Regions from separate parts of the Kitasatospora sp. NRRL B-11411 genome, predicted to be linked through region 2. Evidence: riboswitches for the same ligand, from Rfam matches in the RefSeq annotation. Region 2 holds a riboswitch; each other region holds the start of a gene.

Region 1 (7,168 bases), on a different contig from region 2:
CGTTCGTTGCGGCGGACGGACAGCAGGGCGAGCCCCAGGCCGGGAGTGGCGGTGACCAACCACAGGCCGAACAGGAGCTTGGCGGTGTCCCCTGCCATCCGGTCTGCGGCGATCTCGACGCAGCCGCCGGTGGGGGAGCAGCGGACGCTCAGGACGGTGCCCCCGTGGTAGCTGCGGCTGAGGTCGTCGAGCAGCCACTCGCCGTCGACGGTGTCGGCGCTGCCCCGGTCGCCGTGTCCGAAGCAGGCGTACATCCGGGTCCGTCCACTGCCGTGCGCGGAGCAGGAGTCGATGGTCATCGCCAGGCGCGGAGTGCCCCGCCATCCGGTCTGGTAGCCGAGGTCCCCGGCCGCGTCGTAGGCGAGGGTGCCACCGAGCAGGGAGACGAGGAGGAGTCCGAGCAGTGCGATGACGGCCGCGCAGCCGGTCTTGGCACGGGCGCGGAGCGGCCCGGGTGCGGGCCGGTCCGGGCGGTGCGGTCCGGTTCTGCCCATGGTGGTCCCCCGTCGGTCGGTGGTTGATCGGTCCACCGTAGGGCGCGCCGTTCCGGCCGTGGCCGGGTTGGCCGGGCCTTTACCGGACCGAGGGGGGAGGCGGCCCGGCGCGCCCGTGACGGAGGGTGAGTGGGCCCTGGGGTCAGCAGTACTCGCAGAAGTAGGCCGTGTCGATCGAGACCTGGAGGTGGAACTTGCTGTCACCCGGAACGGAGAAACGCTCGCCGGAGGAGAAGGTCTGCCAGTCGTCGGAGCCGGGGAGCTTCACGGTCAGGGCGCCGCTGACCACGTGCATGATCTCCGGGGCGGAGGTGCCGAACTCGTACTCGCCGGGGGCCATCACACCGACGGTCGCCGGGCCGTCCGCGGAGGTGAAGGCGACCGACTTGACCGTGCCGTCGAAGTATTCGTTGACCTTGAGCATGGCTGTTCTCCTGCGGAAGGGGTGCGGAACGGCAGCCGGTGCGTCGTGCACCCGGCCGCGGCGGGGGCGAGCCTATCGGCGCGGGCAGCCCGGCCGCCGGGAGTGTCCGCCGGTTGGTCACCGGCCGGTGGCGGCACCCGGTGCCGACGGCCCCTGGCCCTGCGGGACCCGGAACGCGGCGCGCAGCGCGGCGAGTTCGGAGACCTCGGCCCCGTGGGCGCGCAGGTGCTCGTCCAGGCCGCCGTGGTGGGAGCGGACGGAGAGCAGGGCCCGGCGCAGGTGGCCGGCCGCGACCGGCCGGGTGGCGTGGCCGGGCACGGCCGGGTCGGCCACGGTCAGGCCGAGCGCGGCGTTGGAGCGGAGGAAGTCGGCGGTGACCTCGGCCTCCGGCGCACCGAGCAGCGACTGCAGCAGCGCGACCACCACCCCGGTGCGGTCCTTGCCGGACGCGCAGTGCACCAGCACGGCACGCTGCTCGGCCACCAGCAACTGCCGGACCGCGGCCACCACGGGCCGCCCGGCCAGCTCGGCCATCAGCGGGTACAGCTCGGCCTGCTCCTGCGGCCAGCGCTGCTCGGGGAACACCGGGACGTGCAAGTACCGGATGCCGCCGCCGACCAGCGCGTCCGGCCGGGCGGCGACCTCCGGCGTGCTGCGCAGGTCCAGCACGGTGCGCACGCCCAGGCCGTGCAGTGCCCGCGCGCCGTCGGGCGTCAACCGGTCCAGCGCGCCGGAGCGGTACAGCACCCCGCGGGGGAGCGCGCCGGTGCCGCCCGCGTCCCGGAAGTTGCGCACCCCGGGGACGCCGACCGGGTCGAGCGGTCCGCCGTCGCGGGTTCCGGTGTTCACGGAGGTTACGGCATCCATGGCGGTCATCCTAGGCAGCCTCCACCGTGGTTCCGGCGACTGCCTCCGCGGCTGCCTCGGTGAGGGGTTGCGGTGCCGTCTCCGTGACGGTCTTCGCAACCTCCGCAACGGACTTCGGCGCCCTCTTCCCGGGCGGTCGGTGGAGGTGGGCGGGCAGCCGGCGGCCCGGCCCGCCGGGGTGGCGGCGGGCCGGGCCGAGGGGCGTCCGGACGGGGACGCGGGGAAGGGCGGATCAGGTGAGCGCGATGCCCGGGTAGAGCGGGTGGTCGGCGAGCAGGTCGACCGCGCGCTTGGCGACCGCGTCGCGGACGGCCGCGTCCAGGGTGTACTGCGCCTTCGAGGAGCCGACCGGAGCCGCGGCCGTCAGGACGGTGTGGATCAGCTCGGCGACCTCGTCCAGCTCGGCCGCCCCCAGCCCGCGGGTGGTCAGCGCGGGCGTGCCGAGCCGGATGCCGGAGGTGTACCAGGCGCCGTTCGGGTCCTGCGGGACGGCGTTGCGGTTGGTGACGATGCCGGAGTCCAGCAGCGCCGCCTCCGCCTGGCGGCCCGTCAGCCCGTAGGAGGAGACGTCCGCCAGCACCAGGTGGTTGTCGGTGCCGCCGGTCACCAGCCGGGCGCCGCGCTTCAGCAGGCCCTCGGCGAGCGCCCGGGCGTTGTCCACCACCTGCTGGGCGTACACCTGGAACTCGGGGCGGCGCGCCTCCGCGAAGGCCACCGCCTTCGCCGCCATCACGTGCGACAGCGGGCCGCCGAGCACCAGCGGGCAGCCCCGGTCGACGTGTTCCGCCAGCTCGGAGGTGCACAGCACCATGCCGCCGCGCGGGCCGCGCAGCGACTTGTGCGTGGTGGTGGTGACGATCTGCGCGTGCGCGACCGGGTTGAAGTCCCCCGTCAGCACCTTGCCCGCGACCAGGCCCGCGAAGTGCGCCATGTCGACCATCAGGGTCGCGCCGACCTCGTCCGCGATCTCCCGCATCCGGCGGAAGTTCACCAGCCGCGGGTACGCCGAGTACCCGGCCACCAGGATCAGCGGCTTGAACTCCAGGGCGATCCGCCGGACTTCGTCGTAGTCGACCAGCCCGGTCGCCGGGTCGGTCCCGTAGCTGCGCTGCTCGAACATCTTGCCCGAGATGTTCGGCCGGAAGCCGTGGGTGAGGTGCCCGCCCGCGTCCAGCGACATGCCCAGCATCCGCTGGTTGCCCAGCTCGCGGCGGAGCTCGGCCCAGTCCTGCTCGCTCAGGTCGTTGACGTTGCGGACCTGGGCGCGCTGCAGCGCCGGGCTCTCCACCCGCTGCGAGAGCACCGCCCAGAACGCCACCAGGTTGGCGTCGATCCCGGAGTGCGGCTGCACGTACGCGTGCTCCGCGCCGAACAGCTCGCGGGCGTGCTCGGCGGCCAGCTCCTCCACGGTGTCCACGTTGCGGCAGCCCGCGTAGAAGCGGCGGCCCGGGGTGCCCTCCGCGTACTTGTCGCTCAGCCAGTTGCCCATCGCCAGCAGGACCGCGGGCGAGGCGTAGTTCTCACTGGCGATCAGCTTCAGCGAGGCGCGCTGGTCCTCCAGTTCCCCGGAGATCGCCGCGGCGATCCGGGGTTCGACGGCGCGCACCACGTTCAGGGCGCTGCGGAAGGCGGTGTCGGCGGCAGGGCTGCCGAAGGTGTGTGCGGGCAGGGACTCGGCCACGGGCGGTCTCCTCGTACGGAACGGCGACGATTCGGACGGCCCAGGCGCACGGCGACAGCAGACGGTGCCCGAGGGCACCGCACGGAGCCGCTCCCCGATGGTGATTCCATCCCAGCGCGCCAGTCACGGCTCACCGCGATGCTACCAACCGCCGAGCCGGACCCGCGCCGGATCCCGGATCACCCGGACCTGACCCCGGACCGGACCTCGGGTCGGCCCCCGGGCCGGACCTCGGACCGGATCCAAGGCCGGGCCCAGGGCCGTATCCCGGGCCGGGGGCGGGCGCGTGGGCTCGGGCGGGTCCCGGAAGTTCGGCCGGCGGCCCCTGCGGCGGGGGAAATCCCCTGGTGCGGTCCGAGCCGGTCTGGGCATGATCGGGCACATGACATGGACCGTTCCCGCCACCACCCGCGCCGGCGGCTCGCTCACCGCCCCGGAGACCGAGTTGCTGCCCGGTTACCTCGCCTGGCACCGCGCCACCTTCCTGCACAAGTGCGCCGGCCTGACCGGCGAGCAGCTCGCGCTGCGCCCGCTGCCCGCGAGTTCGCTCTCGCTGCTCGGGCTGATGCGCCACCTGGCCAAGGTGGAGCGGACGTGGTTCCGGATCCGCTTCGCCGGGCAGGACGTGCCGCCGCTGCACGCGGTGGAGGGCCACAAGGACGCGGACTTCGACCTGCTGGAGCCCGAGCGGGCCGAGCAGGAGTACCTGGCGCTGCTGGAGGAGCAGCGGCTCGCCGACCTCGCGGTGGCCGGCGCCTCGCTGGACGCCACGCTGGCCGTGTACGGGGAGGAGCAGTCCCTGCGGACGACGTACCTGCACGTCATCACCGAGTACGCCCGCCACAACGGGCACGCCGACCTGCTGCGCGAGCACACCGACGGGGTGACCGGCGGCTGACCGGGTGGGGGAGCGCGGGGCGAAGTTCCTTGCGGGGCAAGGGCGCTGGGCAGGGGGCGGCCGAATGATTCGTCGGATGAGCGGATAGCATACTGAGTATGGGACCTCTCGAACCGAACGTGCCCGAGCTGATCCTCGGACTGATCGTCTTCTTCGCCCTCTTCTGGGCGCTCGGCAAGGTGCTGCTGCCCCGCATCGAACGCACCCTCGCCGAACGCCACGACAAGACCGACGGCGGCATCGCCCGCGCGGAGGCGGCCCGGGCCGAGGCGGAACACATCCGCCAGGAGTTCCAGGCCGAGCTCACCGCCGCCCGGCACGAGGCCGCCGCGATCCGGCAGACCGCCGCCGAGGAGGGCGCGGCGCTGGTCGCGGCCCTGCGGGCGGAGGCGCTGCAGCAGCGCGAGCAGCTGGTGGCCGAGGCGCAGGTGCAGCTGGCCGCCGACAAGGTGCTGGCCGAGGCCGAACTGCGCGAGGACGTCATCAAGTTGGCGTCCGAGCTGGCCTCCCGGGTGGTCGGCGAACCGCTCGCCGACCTGCCCTCCACCCGCGCCGTGGCGGAGGAGTTCCGCAACCGCGCCGAGGTCTGACACCCCGTCACCGGCACCGACGCCGGCACCGACGGCCCGGCAGCGGGCCGAACGGGTCGGCCGGCTGGCAGGCCGGGCAGGTGGTACGGCGGACGGGCCGCCCGGTCCCGAGCTCGAGGCTCGTGGACCGGGCGGCCCGTCGGTCGTTCGGGTCGGGAGCGGTCAGGAGCACGGGCCGTCGTCGGCCCACACGCCCCACTGGCCGCTGCTGCCCGGGTTCTCGTTCAGCGTCCACCACTTGGCGTGGTAGTTGTGACCGTTGTAGCTGGCCTTGTCGTTGGCCACGTAGGTGGTGGTCGCCGACCAGGCGGGGCTGCAGGTGCCGGTTCCGGTGCTGGGAGAGGGGCTCGGCGAGGTGCTGGTGCCGGTGCTCGGCGAGGGGGACGGCGAGCTGGTGGGCGGGGTCGCGCCGGCGAACTTCACCGTGTACTTGGTGAAGTCCCAGTCGTTCTGCGCCACGCTGGAGCAGGCGCCGGACAGGCCCGGGTCGACCGTGCCGGGGCACTGGCGGTCGCGGTTGACGGACCAGTAGGTGTAGCGGGCCAGCTTGTGCGCGGTGGCGAAGTCCAGCACGGTCTGGAAGTCCGCCTGCTTGAAGTACTCGGCGGCGTCGGTGCGGCCGTTCATCATCGACACGCCCTCGTGGGCGTACGCGGTGGCCTCGTTCCAGCCGAAGGTGCTCTGCAGGATCTGGTTGAACTTCACCAGCGCGTCGGTCTGCGCCGCCGCCCCGCTGAAGCCGCCGTCGAACGGCATGATCGAGTAGTTGTTCGGGGTGAAGCCCTGGGACTTCGCCTCCAGCAGCATCTGGGTGCCGAACCAGCCGGTGCCGGCGTTGGTGCCCGCGGTGGTGATGGAGACGTAGATCCCCGGGTTGTTCTGCTGCAGGATGCGGGCCGCGCCGATCTCGTTGTGGATGGCGGCGGTGTTCTCGTACTCCGGCTCCTCGAGGTCGAAGTCGATCGCCTTGAGGTTGTACTTGGTGACGACCTTCTGGTACGCGGCGGCGGTCGCCTCCGGGGTGCCGCAGGTCTGGCCGAGCTTGGTGCCGCCGTAGCCGCCCACCGACACCGAGACGTCGCCGCCCTTGTTGCGGATGGTCTGGATGACGGCCGGCATCGTGGTGTCGGTGTCGATCGAAGACGTCCCGCCCCAGGACGGGCTGCAGGTGCTGCCCTGGGCCAGGATGAACGCGAGCTGGAACGCCTTCTGGCCGGTGGCGTCCATCACGGCGGCGGCGTCCGGCGGGCTGTTGTCCTCCGGCATCAGGTACGGCGCGGAGGCGTACCAGTTGGAGCCGAGCCCGCCCGTGGTCGCGGCGCTGGCGGAGCCGGACGCGGCGATCGCGGAGACGCCGCCGGCCAGCAGGCCGAACACGGACAGCGCGACCGCGACGGCGCGGCGCGGACGGCGGTGCCGCACCGGGGCGGTGGCGGCGGGGGTGTCGGCAGGGGGGTGTGGGGGAAGTGCGCGTTCCATCGAGGACCTCTCCAGGAGGCGGCGAGGACGGCAGCCCGGACGCGCGGAAGTGGGGGTGCGCGGCCGGGCCAACGGTCGGGTACCTAGCCGAGGTTGACGTGACTGCCACTGGTATAGACCTGTGCCGGGCGGCCGTCAACCCTTCCGGCCGGAGCCGCGGCGGAGCGGTTCATGGGGCGGTCAAATGCCGGTAAATTGCAGGTCAAGGCAGGTGTCGTGGATTCGCTGACGGGACGTCAGGAGGGCGGGGAGGGGTGGAGCGAGGGCGTGCGGGCGGGGTCAGTTCCCGGTCGGGAGGTAGGACTCCAGGCCGCGCAGGAACACCTCGATCTTGAAGGCGTAGCGCTCGTCCCCGTCGCCCGTCACCATGGTGTCCGCCATCGCCTGGAGGTTCGGGAAGCGGTCCTCCGGGAGCGCCTCCAGGTAGCTGTGCAGCTGCCCGAAGTACTCGCCGATGTCCGTGCCGCGGGCGATCCGCTCCGCGTACACCGACGCCTCGTACGCGTCCGTGTCGATCAGCTGGCCGAGCCCGTCCAGCGCCCAGGCCGCCACCTGGGGCGGCAGGCCGACCCGGAGCAGCAGGTCGAGCAGGAACTCGGTGACGGCCAGTTGGCTCTCGCCCAGCGGGATGTTGCCCAGCGAGACCAGCGACACGTCCCGGTGGGAGGTCAGCACCCGCTGCGCCTCGAAGCAGATCTCGGTGACCTGCTCCTTCCAGCGGGCCGGCTCGGGGCG
Region 2 (2,170 bases):
GTCCGCCCCCGCACCGACGCGAATCGGCCGATCCCCCGCGTCCTGACTGCTCAACCCCGTCCTGGCATATGCTGCCGGGTGGTCAGGGACGACCACCACCCACCCTCGCAGGAGTGCCCGATGAGCGATCACGACACCGACCGCAGCGCGCCCCCGATCCCGATCGGCGTCATCGGGCTCGGCGACATCGCGCAGAAGGCCTACCTGCCCGTCCTCACCGCCCAACCCGGCCTCGACCTGCGCCTGATGACCCGCGACCGGGCCAAGCTCGACCGGATCGGCGACGCCCACCGCATCCCGTTCCGCACCACCGACCTCGGCGAACTGATCGACTCCGGCATCCGCGCCGCTTTCGTCCACGCCGCCACCGACCAGCACGTCCCGATCGTCGAGGAACTGCTCACCCGCGGCGTCGACGTCTACGTCGACAAACCGCTCGCCTACGACCTCGACGGCGCCCGCCGCCTCGCCGACCTCGCCACCCACACCGGCCGCTCCCTGCTGGTCGGCTTCAACCGCCGCCACGCCCCCGGCTACCTGCTCGCCGCCGAACGCCCGCGCGACCTGATCGTCCTGCAGAAGCACCGCGAGGGCCTCCCCGAACGCGCCCGCACCCTGGTCTACGACGATTTCATCCACGTCGTCGACAGCCTGCGCTTCCTCGTCCCCGGCGAGATCGAGCACGTCGACGTCCGCTCCCGCACCCGCGACGGCCTGGTCGAACACGTCGTCCTCACCCTCGCCGGCCGCGGCTTCACCGCCCTCGGCATCATGAACCGCGTCTCCGGCTCCACCGAGGAGATCCTCGAAGTCTCCGGCGCCGACTCCAAGCGCGAGGTCCACAACCTCGCCGAAATCATCGACCACCGCGGCCAGCCCACCATCCGCCGCCGCGGCGACTGGGTCCCCGTAGCCCGCCAACGCGGCATCGAACAGGTCGTCCTGCACTTCCTCGAAGCCCTCCGCGCCGGCAAGACCCTCGACGCCACCGACGCCCTGCGCACCCACGAACTCTGCGAACTCATCGTCAACCGCATCGAATCCGAATCCGGATCCGCCTGACCGACATCCGTCCCCCGTCTCTCCGTCCGCCCTGCCCGCACCCGCGGGCGGGGCGGCTCGGCTACGATGCCCGCAGGCCGTGACTGGCGCACGGGTGGAGCACCACCGGGGAGCGGCCGAGCCAACCGCTGCCGCGCGCCTGGGCGAACTCACCCCGAGTCCCAGGAGCCGCACCCGTGACCGGATCCCCCCGCCCCGCCCGCCTGATGGACGGTACCGCCCTCGCCCGCCGCCTCACCGACGAGACCACCGCCGCCGCCACCGCCCTCCACCGGCGCACCGGCACCACCCCCTGCCTGGCCACCGTCCTGGTCGGCGAGGACCCGGCCTCCGTCACCTACGTCCGGATGAAGCGCAACCGCTGCACGCAGGCCGGCATCCGCTCCCGCCACCTCGCCCTCCCCGCCGCCACCAGCACCGCCCGACTCGTCGACACCATCGGCGAGTTGTCCGCCGACCCGGACGTCCACGGCATCCTGCTCCAGCACCCCGTCGGCCCGCACCTCGACGAACGCGCGGCCTTCGAGGCGATCGCCCCCGCGAAGGACGTCGACGGCGTGACCACGCACTCCTTCGCCGCGATGGGCTTCGGCCTGCCCGGCTTCGTCTCCTGCACCCCCGGCGGCATCATGCGCCTGCTCGACGAGTACCGGGTCGAGTTGAGCGGCAAGCACGCCGTCGTGGTCGGCCGCAGCGCCATCCTCGGCAAACCGGCCGGCCTGCTCCTGCTCGGCCGCGACACCACCGTCACCTACTGCCACTCCCGCACCCGCGACCTGCCCGCCCTGCTCCGCGAGGCCGACGTCCTGGTCGCCGCGGTCGGGAAGCCCGACTTCATCCGCGGCGAGCACCTCAAGCCCGGCGCGGTCGTCGTCGACGCCGGCTACAACCCCGGCAACACCGGCGACGTCCACTTCGCGTCCGCCCGCGAACGCGCCGGCCTGATCACCCCCGTCCCCGGCGGCGTCGGCCCGATGACCATCGCCGTCCTGCTCGCCCAGACCGTCCGGGCCGCCACCCGCCAACTCGGCCTCGACTGATCCCGTTCGGACAGCCCCGGCCCCGCCCGGCCCGAGGGCTGTCCGACCCGCCCGCTACCGTCGCCCCC
Region 3 (7,168 bases), on a different contig from region 2:
GGAGACCCTGACGATCAGTGAGAGCGCGGTCGCCAAGCACATCAACAACATCTTCGCCAAGCTCGACCTCCCGGTCGCCGACAGCGGCCACCGCCGCGTCCTGGCCGTGCTGCGCTTCCTCGGCACGTCCCGGTCCTGAACGGCCGCCCCGGCCCGAACGGACCCTCCTCCCCGCGCCCGGCGGGTGGTGCTAGCCTCGGTGCACCGCCCGCCGCCGCGCCGCGCCCGTCCGTCCGCGCGTGCCCGTCCGGCCGGCCGTTCCCCGCTGCCGTTTCCCGCTGCCGACGCCCCGGTCCGCTGTCCTGCCGACCGCCGGGCCGGTATCGCACCGCAGCGCACCACACACCGCAGCGCACCGCAGCGCACCACACCGGCCGACGCCCTCCCGCGCGGCCGAACGCCCTTGCCCCGCCCGGAGGTCGGCCCCGCCATGCGTCCCACCCTGTTCACGATCGACCCCTCCGGCCCCGGCCGGATCAGCACCATGGCCCGGCCGCGCGGCGGCGACTGGCTCGCGGAGGAGCTGGCCGCGCTGGCCGCCCTCGGGGTGAGCGAGCTGGTCAGCGCGCTCACCCCGGCCGAGTGCGCCGAGCTCGGACTGGACGCGGAGCCGTCCCTCGCCCGCGCCGCCGGGCTACGCTTCACCGCCGTCCCGATCCCGGACCGCACCGTCCCCGCCCCGTCCGAAGTCCTGCCGGTGCTGGACGGGTTGGCCCGGCGGCTGGCCGCGGGCGGCCACCTGGTGGTGCACTGCCGGGCCGGGATCGGCCGCTCCTCGCTGCTGGCGGCCGCCGTCCTGGTCCGCTCCGGCGCAGACCCGGACGACACCTGGGCCCGGATCGCCCGGGCCCGCGGCCTGGCCGTGCCGGACACCCCCGAGCAGCGGGCCTGGACCGACCGGATCACCCCGCCGCACCGGCCGTGAGGCTGTGCGGCCGCACGGTCGCGGCGGGTCAGTGGTGGAACAGCCGCAGACCGGTGTGCACCAGGGTGATGCCGTGCTCGGCGCAGGCCGTCTCGACCTCGGCGGAGCGCAGGGAGCCGCCGGGTTCGGCGATCGCGGTGACGCCGTGGCGGCGGGCGTGGTCGACGTTGTCGCGGAACGGCAGGCAGCCGTCGGAGACGAACGCGACACCGTCCGACTCGGCCGCCCAGCGGGCGCGTTCGTCCGGGCCGAGCTCGTCGGGGACGTCGCCGTCGCGCAGGGCGGCGGCGAAGCGGGCGCGCTCGTCGGGCGTCAAGTCGCCCTCCAGATAGCGGATCTGCCAGTTGATCCGGTCCTGCCGGCGGACCTCGGGGCGGAAGTCGAGGGCCCGGACGGCCGGGTGGCGGCGCAGCCACCAGGTGTCGGTCTTGGCCCCGGCCAGCCGGGTGCAGTCGACCCGGGACTGCTGGCCGGCGCCGATGCCCAGGGCCGCGCCGCCGCGCAGGTAGCAGACCGAGTTGGACTGGGTGCGGCGCAGCACGGCCAGGCCGAGCAGCAGGTCGTCGGCGGCGGCCGGGGTGAGCGCGCCGACCCGGACGTCGGCGAGCAGGGCGGCGGTGAGCGGGGCGGTGTCGGTGTCCTGGACCAGGCGCACGCCGTACACCTCGCGGGTCTCGACGGCGGGCGGGGTGCAACCGGGGCGGGCCTCCAGGACGAGGTAGCGGCCGTTCTTCTTCCGGGCCAGCACGTCGAGCACGCCGGGCGCGTAGCCGGGGGCGACGATGCCGTCGGAGACCACCCGGGCGAGCAGGTCGGCGAGTTCGAGGTCGACCTCGTGCGAGACCGCGACGAGGTCGCCGTAGGAGGACTTCGGGTCGGCGTCGCGGGCCCGCAGGTAGGCGGAGGTGAGCGGGCCGACGGCGGCCGGGTCGAGGCCGTACGGTTCGGCGGCGGCCCGGTCGACCGGTCCGGCGAGAGCGGCGCCGGCCGGGGAGACGTGCTTGAAGGAGGCGGCAGCGGGGCGGCCGAACAGGGCCGCGGCCTCACTGACGAGCTGCCAGGCGTTCAGCGCGTCCAGCAGGTTGACGTACGAGGGCTGTCCGTTGAGCAGGCGCAGCGGCAGGTCGGTGCCGGGCAGCGGCTCGATCCGGGCGCGGGTGTTCTGCGGGTTGATTCCGTACCGAAGGTCCATGGTGGTGGCCCCCTCCGTGAAGTCGCGTGTCGGCTTCGGAGGACACCCAGGCGGACGGTGCCGGTCCCGTGCTGTGCGGCGCCGCTCCCCGGTGGTGCTCCACCTCTCGCCAGTCGCGACGGCGCCGATGCTAGCAGCCTCCGGCGGGAGCGGAGTTGGGGACGGCGGCGGGGCTGGGGGCTGGGGGTAGTGGTGGGGCCGGGGGGCGGTGGCGCCCGCGTTCGGCCGGGCGTCAGCGGCGCTCCGCCCCGATCCCGCGGTCCGTTCCTCCGGCCAGGACCGCGTCCGCGACCACGGTGAAGAGGTGGTCGGCGCGCGGTGCGAACGAGCCCTGGTCGCCGAGCCACGCGAGGGCTGCGACGAGGGCGAACAGTTCCGTGCCGTCGAGGTCGGCCCGTGCGGCGCCCGCGGCCTGGGCCCGGGCGAGGAGCCGGGTGCCCGCCGCGCGCATGGTGACGCACGAGGCGTGGAGCGCGGAACCGGTGTCCTCGATGGCGGCCGCCATCAGCTCGGTGACGCCCCGGTACTCGCGTGCGACCGCGACGCAGTCGCGCAGCCAGGTGACGAGAGCGTCCTCGGGCGGGTCCGAGGCTTCGAGTGCGGCCGCCCGTTCCGCCAGCCCGTCGAAGCTCTCCCGGAGCAGGGCGTCGAGCAACGCCTCCCGGGTCGGGAAGTGGCGGTAGAGCGTGGGGAGGGCGACGTCGGCCCTCCGGGCGATGTCGCGCAGGGACGCGTCGGCGCCCTGCTCGGCGACGACGACGCCCGCGACGGCGAGCAGCTGGTCGCGGTTCTTCCTGGCATCGGCCCGCAAGGGTCCTCCTTTGACAGCCGTAGCACTGCTACATATATTCGTACCACTGCTACGGAAACACGTAGCAGTGCTACGCCTAGCCTAGCCCGCCTGCGGGAAAGAGGGAGAATCTCCATGTCGGCGAAGACGATGAGGGCGATCCGACTGCACGAGTTCGGCGGCCCCGAGGTACTGCGCCACGACGAAGTGCCGATCCCCCGGCCGCAGCCGGGCGAGGTGCTCGTGCGCGTCCACGCCGTCGGCCTCAACCCCCCGGACTGGTACCTGCGCGACGGGATGCCCGGCATTCCCCCCGAACTGAGGCCGCCCGTGAGCCTCCCCGCCGTTCCGGGGTCGGACGTGTCGGGCGTCGTCGCGGCGGTCGCCGAGGACGTGGCGGACTTCTCCGTCGGCGACGAGGTCTTCGGCATGCTCCGCTTCCCGAGCTTCGACGGCCGCGCGTACGCCGAGTACGTGGCGGCGCCCGCCGCCGACCTGGCCCGCAAGCCGGCCGGCGTCGATCACGTGCACGCCGCGGGGGCGGCCATGTCGGGGCTCACCGCGTGGCAGTACCTGGTGGAACTCGGGCACGACCACCCCAACCCCCTCCAGCCGGCGCAGCACCGCCCCGTACCGCTGGAGGCCGGGATGACGGTGCTGGTCAACGGCGCAGCCGGCGGCGTGGGGCACCTGGGCCTGCAACTCGCGAAGTGGAAGGGCACGCGCGTCATCGCGGTCGCCTCGGGCGCGCACGAGCAGTTCCTGCGCGAGCTCGGCGCCGACGAGTTCGTCGACTACACCAAGACCCGCCCCGAGGAGGCCGTCCGGGACGTCGACCTGGTGCTCGACACCGTCGGCGGCCCCGGCAGCGGCCGCTTCCTGCGGACGCTCAGGCGCGGCGGCGCGCTGTACTTCGTCTTCATCGCCACGTACGACCCGGCGGAGGTCACGAGGCTGGGCGTCACGACCTCGATCACCCAGGTGCGCTCGAACGGCCGGCAGCTCGGAGAACTCGGCCGCCTGCTCGACACGGGCACGCTCCGCGTCGCCATCGACAGCACCTTCCCGCTCGCGGACGCCCGGAAGGCACACGAACGAGCCGCGCGCGGACACCTCCGGGGCAAGATCGTGCTCACCGCCGTGTGAGGACCCCCGTTCGTGCACGCCGCCACGGGAAGCGAGTGCCCCGCGACGGCAGGAGGACCGCGAAGGCGACGCCCGAGGACGACGCCCGAGGACGCCGTCGACGACATGTTCGGCGGGCGGGGAGGCGGCCGGGCAGGTGCACCGGGATGGGGCCGGGCAGTGGCGTCCAGGTGGGTTCGGCCGTGTCACAGGGAGGGGCGATGTCCTCGTCCGACACCGTGTCAGGGTCCGTTCCGGAGAAGGGCCGGGGCAGGTTGCGGCGGTTGGGCGAGTGGTGCGCGCGGCGGCGCCTGGTGGATCTCGCGCCGGCTGGACCGGATCCTCCCGGACATCGATGCCGAGGGCGCCAACATCTCGCCCACCGAGGCGAATTGACGGGACATCAGGAATCTCCCGGACGCCACTCCCGTCCCGGTGGCACCACCGCTCACACCGTCCGGCCGCCGGTGTGGAAGCGGAGCGTCCGCCCCCTTGTCAGGTGCACCGTTCCTGCCTACCTTCGTGCTCCAGGACCCCGGCCCGATCGGGCCGGACGGTCCGCGGCGCCGGACGCAAACCCGCGGCCGCGCCGGACGCGCGACAAGACCTGGAGGCGTCACATGCCCGTTGCCACCCCCACCGCGATCCGCGACGCCGGCCCACTGGCCGTGGACGACGAGACCCTGGTGTTCGAGGACGACGACCGCACCGACCACGACCCCACCGCCTGTCTGTCCGACCCGTGGGTGACCGCGACCACCCGGGTCGCCTGCGACTTCAACTCCTGACGGTGGCCGGCTCCGTCGCCGTCCGCCGCCCCTGGTCCGACGACACCTGGTCGTACCTGAACGATCCGCGGATGCCGGCGATGGAGCACGGTTGGAAGCTCCACGTCTCCGCCCGCCCGGGCACCCTGGCCGCCGTCCTCGCACTCGTCCTGCCGGTGCTGGAACAGCACGTCTGCCACGCCAAGTGGGCCCGCGACCCCGAGGTGCTGCGCACTCTCAACTCCGGTACCCGGAACGCCGCTTCGGTCGGCAAGGCGGTCACCGTCTACCCGGCTCCGGACGAACTCCTGCCGCTGGCCGCCGAGTTGGCCGCCGCCCTGCGCGGCCGGGAGGGGCCGCCGATCACCGGCGACCGCCGCCTCGCCCCCGACGCGCCCGTCTACTACCGGTACGGGCCGTTCACCGGCGACTACCGGACCGGGCGCAGCGGGCGCCTGGAATCCGTGATGACCGGCCCCGACGGGCAGCTCTTCGACGGCCTGGCGGGCACCGCATACCGCTGCCCGCCGTGGGCCGCGGACCCGTTCACCCGCCCCGCGACCACCCCGCCCGCGCCGGGCGCGTCGGCCACCCCGCCCGCGCCGGGCGTGTCGGCCACCCCGTCCGCGGCGGCCGGTTTCGGCGGCGGGCGCTACCGGGTGACCGGCGGGATCGCCCGCAAGGCCCAGGGCAACGTCTACCGCGCCCTGGACCTGGTCACCGGGCTGGCCGTGGTGGTCAAGCAGGCCCGCGCCTACGTCGCCGAGGACGTGGACGGCGCCGACGCCCGCGACCGCCTGCGCAACGAGCACGCCGTCCTCACCGCGCTCGACGGCCTCCCCGGCGTCCCGCGCGCCCTCGACTACTTCCGCCACCGCGCCGACGAGTACCTGGTCACGACCGACTGCGGCAGCCGCGACCTGCGCCGCGAGGTGCACGACCACGGGCCCTTCGCCGCGAGGGGAACGGACCGCCCGCACCCGTCCGGCCCGCTCGCCGCCCGGCTGCTGCGCGTCCTGGACGGCGCCCACCGGCGGGGCGTGGTGGTGCGCGACCTCAAGCCGGACAACGTCGTGCTGGACGCCGAAGGGCACTGCCACGTCGTCGACTTCGGCATCAGCGCCCGGCACGGCACCGGCCCGGACGGCTCCACCCCCGGCTACAGCGGCCCCGTGCACCGGCCCGGCGCCCCGGCGCTGCCCGCCGACGACTACCACGCCCTGGGCATGACCCTGCACTTCGCCGCCACCGGCCTGGACCCGGTCGTCCTCGACTCCGACCCGGCCGTCAACCGCGAACGCACCCTGGCCTGCCTGGAGTTCGCCCTCCCCGGCCCCGCCCACCAGCAATTCCGCTCCCTGATCGGCGATTTGACCAGCCCCGACCCCGCCACCCGGACCGCCGGAGCGGACCGCCTGCGCCGGGAAGCCGGGCAGGCGGCCCTCCAACAGACTTCGCATAAAGTCAAGTTGACCAGAACGGGCCTCCCGCGCCGGGAAGCCGAGCGGCCGAGCCGCCGACGGCCGCCCGCCGCACCGCAGATACCGGCCGACCTGCTGGCGGAGATCGTCGAGCACACCGTCGCGGTCTGCGTCGCCGAGGCCCACCGGATCGCCGACCCGGCGCGTGCCGACCGGTCCGCCGTCCCCGCCCCGGTCGACGTCTACGGCGGGAGTTCCGGGCTCGGGCTGGAACTGCTCCAGCACCTGCACCGCCCCGGCGTCCCGGCCGCCGTCGCCGCGCTCGCCGACTGGACGGCCCGCCAACACCGCACGCTACCGGCCGGGTTGTACTGCGGCCGGACCGGCGTCGACCTGTTCCTGACCGCCGCCGGCGCACCGCCTCCGCACACCGCCACCGACCTGCCGGACCAGCGCCCGGGCGGCGGACCGCCGGAAGCCGACCTGATCGACGGCGCCGCCGGGACCGGCCTCGGCCACCTGCTCCTCGCCCGTGCCCACCCGGCCCCGGCCCCCGCTGTCACCGCCACCCCCGCCCCCGCCGACCGGCACCTCGCCGCCGCCACGGCCTGCCGCGACCAGCTCACCACCGGGCACGCCCGCCTCACCCCGCCCGCCGCGCCCCGTCCCGGCGACGCCGCCCTCACCCGGGGGATCGCCCACGGCGACGCGGGGGTCGCCCACTTCCTCCTCGCGCACGCCCGCGCCACCGGCGACCCGGTCTCCCGGCACCACGCCGCCCTGGCCTGCGCGCGCCTCGCCGCCGCCACCCCGGCACTGCTCGCCGCCGCCACCCGGCCCGGCGCCAGCCGCCGCTACGGCTCCTGGTGCCGCGGGCTGGCCGGGATCGGCGCCGTCCTGGCCCGCGCCGCCGAGCAGCTCGGCGAACCCGCCCACCGCGCGCTCGCC

Evidence for each region. A riboswitch is a leader RNA that binds a small molecule or an ion and turns the genes downstream of it on or off. The one in region 2 is predicted to bind ZMP and ZTP.
Region 1: another riboswitch for ZMP and ZTP. It lies ahead of IH44_RS0121390 (glycine hydroxymethyltransferase); the one in region 2 lies ahead of IH44_RS0137595 (bifunctional 5,10-methylenetetrahydrofolate dehydrogenase/5,10-methenyltetrahydrofolate cyclohydrolase).
Region 3: another riboswitch for ZMP and ZTP. It lies ahead of IH44_RS0120490 (phosphoribosylaminoimidazolecarboxamide formyltransferase); the one in region 2 lies ahead of IH44_RS0137595 (bifunctional 5,10-methylenetetrahydrofolate dehydrogenase/5,10-methenyltetrahydrofolate cyclohydrolase).

The regions. Positions count from the first base shown of each region.
Region 1 covers NZ_JOGH01000047.1:7,008-14,175, reverse strand. Annotated here, with positions in the region: gene IH44_RS0121405 (hypothetical protein) at 1-494, opposite strand, end outside; gene IH44_RS0121400 (pyrimidine/purine nucleoside phosphorylase) at 637-918, opposite strand; gene IH44_RS0121395 (tyrosine-protein phosphatase) at 1,036-1,767, opposite strand; gene IH44_RS0121390 (glycine hydroxymethyltransferase) at 2,018-3,466, opposite strand; ZMP/ZTP riboswitch at 3,498-3,603, opposite strand; gene IH44_RS0121385 (DinB family protein) at 3,849-4,364, shown strand; gene IH44_RS0121380 (ATP synthase F0 subunit B) at 4,463-4,954, shown strand; gene IH44_RS0121375 (carbohydrate-binding protein) at 5,117-6,433, opposite strand; gene IH44_RS0121370 (TetR/AcrR family transcriptional regulator) at 6,713-7,168, opposite strand, start outside.
Region 2 covers NZ_JOGH01000183.1:10-2,179, forward strand. Annotated here, with positions in the region: gene IH44_RS0137590 (Gfo/Idh/MocA family protein) at 121-1,062, shown strand; ZMP/ZTP riboswitch at 1,132-1,214, shown strand; gene IH44_RS0137595 (bifunctional 5,10-methylenetetrahydrofolate dehydrogenase/5,10-methenyltetrahydrofolate cyclohydrolase) at 1,239-2,102, shown strand.
Region 3 covers NZ_JOGH01000043.1:17,340-24,507, forward strand. Annotated here, with positions in the region: gene IH44_RS0120480 (response regulator transcription factor) at 1-139, shown strand, start outside; gene IH44_RS0120485 (tyrosine protein phosphatase) at 431-925, shown strand; gene IH44_RS0120490 (phosphoribosylaminoimidazolecarboxamide formyltransferase) at 954-2,117, opposite strand; ZMP/ZTP riboswitch at 2,155-2,244, opposite strand; gene IH44_RS0120495 (TetR/AcrR family transcriptional regulator) at 2,350-2,928, opposite strand; gene IH44_RS0120500 (NADP-dependent oxidoreductase) at 3,043-4,053, shown strand; gene IH44_RS47335 (SflA family class IV lanthipeptide) at 4,653-4,820, shown strand; gene lanL (class IV lanthionine synthetase LanL) at 4,823-7,168, shown strand, end outside.